2 regions of the Limnomicrobium aquaticum genome follow, and region 1 is predicted to be linked to the other one. Evidence: predicted binding sites of a transcription regulator. Region 1 holds the regulator's gene; the other holds the start of a gene.
The links. The regulator PhoB, encoded in region 1, activates phosphate uptake and scavenging genes when phosphate is short. The targets are predictions, from matches to a motif close to TGTCATNNANCTGTCAT.

Region 1 (3,587 bases):
AGAACAAGACCGACTTGATGTTCGATGTGGTGGTCAAGGGTGGCAACCCTGCTGAAGGCCCCGGCAGGCTGGTGATCAATGCGGGCGCTGGCGGCGAGGGCAACACGGCCAGGCTCTTCTCTATCCACGTGCTGCCGGGCGGCTGATCGACTTACAATTGTGGCGATCTGCTCTCATTTCCCGCTTGACGGCGGGATTTTTCTGTCGAGAGCGATGCGATTTTTGGGGGCTGACTCAACGGGATTACACCTTCCGTTACGGCAGGCAAAGTCGCACCGAAATCCTCAATCCGATTCCTGAAATCTTTTTATTTACAAAGACTTATAAAATAGACAGCTGGCAGTGCGTCTGGCGGGAGTGTTGCCAAAATCCCATCAAGTTGGGGAAAAGCGCGGAAAGTGATTCTCGTCGATTCCGCCGACTCTTGCCACAGAGTCACCCACCCTTTAGGTTAACAAATAATTACTAGATCGCATGCGGCGGAACTAGTCACCACACTGTAAGCGCGTATCCCGGCAGCGGAACCCCTCCGCGGCCTCGGTGGTGGATTCTGCGAGGCACAAGGAGCGGATTATACGATGACGATGGGCTGGACAGACGAGCGCGTCGAAAGACTGAAGAAATTGTGGTCCGAGGGCTTGAGCGCCAGCCAGATCGCTGCCCAGCTTGGCGGTGTCAGCCGCAACGCGGTCATCGGCAAGGTGCATCGCCTGTGCCTGCCGGGCCGGGCCAAGGCAGGCGGCGCGGCAACTGCGCGTCCGGCCAAGCGCCAGGCTGCTGCAGCAGCGCCGCGTTCGCAGTCTTTCATGCCGCGCACCGTAACCCGCACGGTCACCCGTGCGCAGGGCGCAACCATGCTGAAGGAAGAGGTCGAGACCGAAGTCTATTACGAGACCGAAGTGCAGCCGGCGTCCAACGTGGTCGTGCCGATCTCGCGTCGCCTTGCGCTGACGGAACTGACCGAGCGCACCTGCAAGTGGCCGGTCGGCGATCCGATGAAGGACGACTTCCACTTCTGTGGCAACGACAGCCCGGACAGCTCGCCCTACTGCACCTATCATGCGCGGCTTGCCTACCAGCCGTCCGCCGAGCGCCGCCGCGCCGGCCGCTGATGTCAGACAGACAGCACAAAATGAAACGGGCCCCGAAAGGGGCCCGCTGCGTTTTGGGGGAGGGGGTGGGAACCGGGAGGGAATTCGGTACCGATCCGAGGGATCAGAGACGATCAGTCACGTTCTTAATGGCGTCCTTGGCATTGCCCTTGGCGGTCTGGACCTTGCCCTTGACCTCCTGCGCGGCGCCCTTGGCGCGCATTTCGTCGTCGCCGACAGCCTTACCTACGGCCTGCTTGGCCTTGCCGGCGAGTTCGTTGGCCTTGCCGGAAATCTTGTCAGTCGTGCTGCTCATGAGCGTTTCTCCTTGTATCGGAACAAACACATTCCGTTTGCGTCGGGAGAACGTCTGAACCCGGATCGGGTTCCCGCCACATCGAAAAATAGCGATGTGAAATGCACGAAACAAAGCAAGGCCGCGGCTCATCAAGCCGCGGCCTTGCTTCAAAATAACGTCTCAGCCTTCCATCGAATAGCCCGCACCGCGAACGGTGCGGATGACGTCCGGCATGTTGGAGAAGTTCAGCGCCTTGCGCAGACGGCCGATATGGACGTCAACCGTGCGTTCATCGACATAGATGTCGTGACCCCAGACGCCGTCCAGAAGCTGCGAGCGCGAGAAGACGCGGCCGGGTGACGACATGAAGAATTCCAGCAGGCGGAATTCCGTCGGACCGAGACGAACTTCGCGCGAGCGGCGATGAACGCGATGGCTGTCCCGATCCAGTTCGATATCGCCGCATTTCAACTGCGAGGAAACGACTTCCGGCTTGGCGCGGCGAAGCATCGCCTTGACACGGGCCATCAGCTCCGGCGTGGAAAAGGGCTTCACAACATAGTCGTCAGCCCCGGTCGAGAGACCGCGAATTCGCTCACTTTCCTCGCCGCGCGCCGTCAGCATGATGATCGGCAGCCGCTCGGTCGTCGGTCTGGCGCGCAGGCGCCGGCAAAGTTCGATACCCGGCACGCCCGGCAGCATCCAGTCGAGGATAACGAGATCCGGCACCTGCTCCTGCAAGCGGATATCCGCCTCGTCGCCGCGCAGGATCGTCTCGACCTCGTAGCCTTCGGCTTCCAGATTATAACGGAGGAGGACGCTCAGCGCCTCCTCGTCTTCGACCACCGTGATTTTCGGCTGCATGACGTTCTACCGCTTTCAGCCCTGAACCGTCATCGTGGCGGTGTTGTCGTCCTTTGGGCGCTCGCCGTCGGGCTGTGTGCCGGTCGTCATGTAGTAGATCGTCTCGGCAATGTTCGTGGCATGGTCTCCGATGCGCTCGATGTTCTTGGCGCAGAAGAGAAGATGCGTGCAGGATGTGATGTTGCGCGGATCTTCCATCATGTAGGTCAGAAGCTCGCGGAAGAGCGACGTGTACATTGCGTCGATTTCCTCGTCGCGGTCGCGGATCGACTGCGCCTTCTCGGCCGAGCGCGTCGTGTAGACGTCGAGAACGTCCTTGAGCTGGGCAAGAGCCAGTTCGGAAAGGTGTTCCATGCCGCGGGCCAGCGCGCGCGGAACGCCGCTCTGCTGGACGGCGATGACGCGCTTGGCCGTGTTCTTGCCGAGGTCGCCGACGCGTTCCAGGTCGGAGGCGATGCGGATCGAGCCCATGATTTCGCGCAGGTCGTTGGCGACCGGCTGGCGGCGGGCAATCGTCAGGATCGCCTTGTCAGTGATTTCGCGCTCGGCGGCGTCGAGAATGGCGTCGTCGGAGATCACGCGCTGCGCCAGCGCCGCATCGGCGTTGACCAGTGCGCGAACGGCATCCGCTGCCATCTGCTCGGCCATGCCGCCCATTTCCGCGATCCGGCGGCTGAGAAAACGCAGTTCCTCGTCATAGGCGGTCATAATGTGGGATTGGGTCATGTCGGGCCTCTTCGATCAGCCGTTGCGCGTTCATGCTCGGCCGCACCATGACAATGGCGCGACGCATTCAGTCTGGATGCGCTTTCCTAGCGCCACCCGCCAATGCTTTTATGACACTTTGGCAAAAGATTTGTGACAAATTATACGACTGAATTCACTCGTTTATTTTAAACGTGTGGAGGGCAATGATCATACCTGTCGTCAAAATCTGACCGTGAATACCGATCCCTTGCCCATTTCCGACTTCACGATGAGGCGGGCGCGATGCCGTGTCAGGATATGCTTGACGATGGCAAGCCCCAGCCCGGTTCCTTTTTTGGAACGGCTGGCTTCGACGTTCACACGGTAAAAACGCTCGGTGAGGCGCGGAATATGCTCCTCTGCAATGCCCGGTCCGAAATCGCGGATCGAGACTTCCGCGCCCTGGCCTTTCGTCGCCGGCGTCAGCGTCACCTCGACGCGTTTGCCCTCCTGCCCGTATTTGCAGGCGTTCTGCACGAGGTTTTCGAAGACCTGGATGAGCTCGTCGCGGTCGCCGGCCACGAAGACGGGATCTTGCGGCAGGTCCATGGCGATCTCAATATCGAGCGATGCAGCGAGCGGCTGTA
Region 2 (3,587 bases), on a different contig from region 1:
CAGACCGGGGAAGGTGACTTCGGTGGCCTCAATGGCAAGATCGATCATGATATCGCCCTATGCCGCACGGAAGCTGGCGTCGCGGATGCGCAGGCGGCTGAGGAAGCCGGTGTCCGGATCGGTCCAGGAGCCTAATTCCAGTGTGCCATCGACGGAAATGCGGGTGCCGCCGGGTAGGAATGTCTGTTTGCCGCCTAGATAGATGACCACGATATTGTCCGGCCAGTCGGCATCCGACGAGCAGAACGGGCAGAGCGCCATCGGGATTTCGGTCAGCACGAAGAAATTCGCCTCGGCCTTGAGCGGCGGGGCCATGAAGCCTTCCATGGAGACCTGCTGGCCGGCGAGCGCCTTGACCTTGTCGGAATATTCGAGACCCAGCACGCCAAACTTGCTGTAGAGCTGGCCGAAGGAGATGGTCTCGGCGGCTTTTGCAGGCCGTGCGATAGCGGACAATGCGCCCGTGGCCGTCAGGCTCAGGAATGCCCGCCGATCAATGTATCCGCTTGAGATGTCGTCTGTCATCGAAATCTCCTGAAATGGCAGTCCGGTGGAATTGGCAGATCCCGGGCGCTTCGTGTCCGGGATCCGTATGGGTCATTGTCCAACTGCATTCCGGGGTTCCCCCTCACCCCGCCTCCGCTTCGCTCGGCGGACCTCTCCCCGAAGGGGCGAGGATGACTGCGAGGCTGCGGCTCCAGCCTCTTCTCCCCATCGGGGAGAAGGTGCCGGCAGGCGGATACAAGGGGGCGGCGAAGCCGAAGAACTCTTGCTTCGCGTCCTGCCTCCGGAGATTACTTCGCAGGCGCGCCCATGGCAAAGGTATCGGCGAGCACCTTGTAGACGTCGCTTTCTTCCATGTAGCCCTTGAAGCCTTCAGCGCCCGGACCGGCGGACTGAAGAACGACGTCGTCAACGGCGTGAACGCCGGTGTCTTCGTCGCGCGGCAGGTTGCCGGGGACGAGCATGGCGCCCGGGATGTCCTTGTAGGCCGGGTTGGGTTCATACTGACCCTTGTCGTTCTTCACGGCCGGCTCGAACGGGCCGTCAAGCTTCGGCTTGAAGGTCTCGTAATGGTCCGGGCCGTTATTGCCGAAGATGGCAAGGTGCTTGCTGACGGCAATCGAGTCCGGATAGCCATCGCCATCCTTGTCCTCGTAGTTCGGGAAGCCGGCCTTTTCATAGGTGCCGACGCGCTCGCGGCCTTCGGTCGCTTCCTTGGTGTCGTCGATCGTGCCGATGATCGATACGCCATGCGTGTGGTCGCCGGTGACGACGATCAGCGTGTCGGGATGCGTCTTCTGGAATTCGCGGGCAACCGCGATGGCATGATCGAACTCGATCGTGTCGAACACGGCGCGGTCCCAGTCGAGCGGGTGGCTGGCCTTGTCGATGTCGGAGCCTTCGATCATGAGGAAGAAGCCTTCCGGGTTCTTCGACAGGCTGTCGAGGGCGACCTTGGTCATGTCGACGAGGCCGGGCTGCTTCGGGAACTTGTCGACGGTGCCCTTATTCAGCTGCATGCGGTCGACGGCATAGTCCATGTTGCCGGTGTGGAAGAGGCCGAGGATCTTGCCGGTATTGGTGCCGGCGGCCGCCTGAAGCTCGTCCTTGTCGGTGGCAAGTGCGTAGCCTGCATCCTTGAACAGCTTGATATAATCCTTGTCGTCCTTGCGCTTGGAGCCCGGAACGTCCTTGGACAGGAAGTAGGCCGAGCCGCCACCGAGAACGACATCCGGCTTGACGTCGAACATCATGCCGACGATTTCGGCCTTGTCGGCGCGACGACGGGTGTGCGAGACGACGGCGGCGGGCGTTGCGTCTTCCAGTTCCGACAGCGCGACGATGCCGATCGACTTCTTGGTCGTGCGGCGGACGGCCTCGGCGATGTTTTCGACCTTCGGGTCGTCAAGGCTCGACGGTGTGCGGTCGGCATAGACGCCGAGCGCGTTGATGGCCGTCTTGTGGCCGGTCATGTAGGCCGACATCGTGTTGGCGGAATCGGTCGCGATCGCGTTGGTCGACGACGTGCCGATGAAGGCCATGTGGTCGAGATCGTCCATGGCGAGACGGCCATTTGCCTTGCCTTCCGTCATCCCCTTGGACATCAGGCGGGCGCCGGTGCGATGCGCGACGGACATGCCGTCGCCGAGCATGAAGATGATGTTCTTGGCCTTCGGCTGGGCAGCGGTTTCAAAAACGTCCCAGGTGACGGTCTTGGTCTCGGAGCCGGCGGTGACGGTCACGTCATACTTGCCGGCCTTGGCGATCTTGGCGTTGCGCAGGATCACGGCAGAGCCGAGAACCTTGTCGTCCTTGCCCTTTTCTTCCGCGACGAAGTCGCCCTTGCCGAGAACGGTCGTGTAGTCCTGACCGTTGACGGTGATCTTGACGTCTTCCGGCTTGACGACGGAATTGAACTCGACCTTGAAGTCGAACGGCGAGCCGACGAGGATCGTCGCACGGCTCAGCGGATAAACGGTCGCGGCCTGGGCGGCGCCGGCCAGCATGGTTGCTGCGGCGAGTGTGGTGAGAAGCTTGCGCATGGGTCCCTCCTGATACGCTGTTTCACAGCTGACCGGTTAACGGGGCCACATGACACTTACATGAAAACTCTGAAAAACATTCCTTGAACTGTCAAATTTAGTCTTTCATTTAAGTTATACTATAACGTTACAAAAGTTCGACTGTGTTGCGAGCCGACTGTTTCGTCTGCAATGGCTTTGCAAATGCCTCCGACACATAGGCCTTTGCGGTCTCAATCGCGGTTTCCAGCGTCTGCCCGCTTGCCAGGCCGCAGGCGATGGCCGAGGCGAGCATGCAGCCCGTGCCGCGCAACGTGCCGGGATGGCGGGGGCTATCGAAACTGAGGTACGGCTGATTGGGCCGAACCAGTAGGTCTCTGCAAATGCTGGGGTTCGATCGTGTAGAAGCCGCATGCGGCGCGTTCCCACTTCTCCCCATGGGGAGAAGGTGGCCCGAAGGGCTGGATGAGGGGTTCCCATCGAACTCAGCGCCAACCGACTCCTCATCGCCTCGCAACGCGCCGCACTTTTCCCCAAGGGGAAAAGAGGGAGATTGCGGCGCCCCTTCGCCGAAGATCGGCGTTTTCGCCCCGGCATCTTCAGCATGCCCGCCCTTGATCAACGCGGCTCGGACGCCAAGTTGCAAAAGCGCTTCAACAGACGCTGTGAAATCCCCGGCGCCAGTGAGCAATCCCAGTTCCGGCAAGTTTGGTGTCACCAGATCGGCGCGCGGCAGCAGGCGCTCAATCATCAGGCGCACGCCATCCGGCTCAAGCAGCGCTCTGCCGGAGGTCGAGGCGAGAACCGGGTCGAGGACGACGGGGAGGCTGGGGTGCCGTTCCAGGACATCCGCCACCGCTGCGACGATCCCGGCATTGGCCAGCATGCCGATCTTGATGGCACGGATCTCGCCGCTCTCCAGCGCCGCCGTCATCTGCGCTTTGACGAGCGTCGGTTCCATCGCCTGCACCGCCGTCACGCGCCGATCCGACTGCGCGGTCACTGCCGTCACGGCCACGGCGGCGTTGAGCCCGAAGGCCGTCACCGTCTCGACATCGCGAA

Region 2: the regulator PhoB is predicted to act here: its motif matches at 2,596-2,612, upstream of ABID16_RS15965 (alkaline phosphatase).

Annotation. Positions count from the first base shown of each region.
Region 1 is NZ_JBEPMB010000002.1:308,764-312,350, forward strand. It holds gene ABID16_RS10105 (coiled-coil domain-containing protein) at 1-146, shown strand, start outside; gene ABID16_RS10110 (GcrA family cell cycle regulator) at 585-1,112, shown strand; gene ABID16_RS10115 (CsbD family protein) at 1,216-1,407, opposite strand; gene phoB (phosphate regulon transcriptional regulator PhoB) at 1,570-2,253, opposite strand; gene phoU (phosphate signaling complex protein PhoU) at 2,269-2,979, opposite strand; gene phoR (phosphate regulon sensor histidine kinase PhoR) at 3,181-3,587, opposite strand, start outside.
Region 2 is NZ_JBEPMB010000005.1:109,634-113,220, forward strand. It holds gene ABID16_RS15955 (ABC transporter ATP-binding protein) at 1-48, opposite strand, end outside; gene ABID16_RS15960 (hypothetical protein) at 58-525, opposite strand; gene ABID16_RS15965 (alkaline phosphatase) at 795-2,546, opposite strand; gene ABID16_RS15970 (hydroxymethylpyrimidine/phosphomethylpyrimidine kinase) at 2,674-3,587, opposite strand, start outside.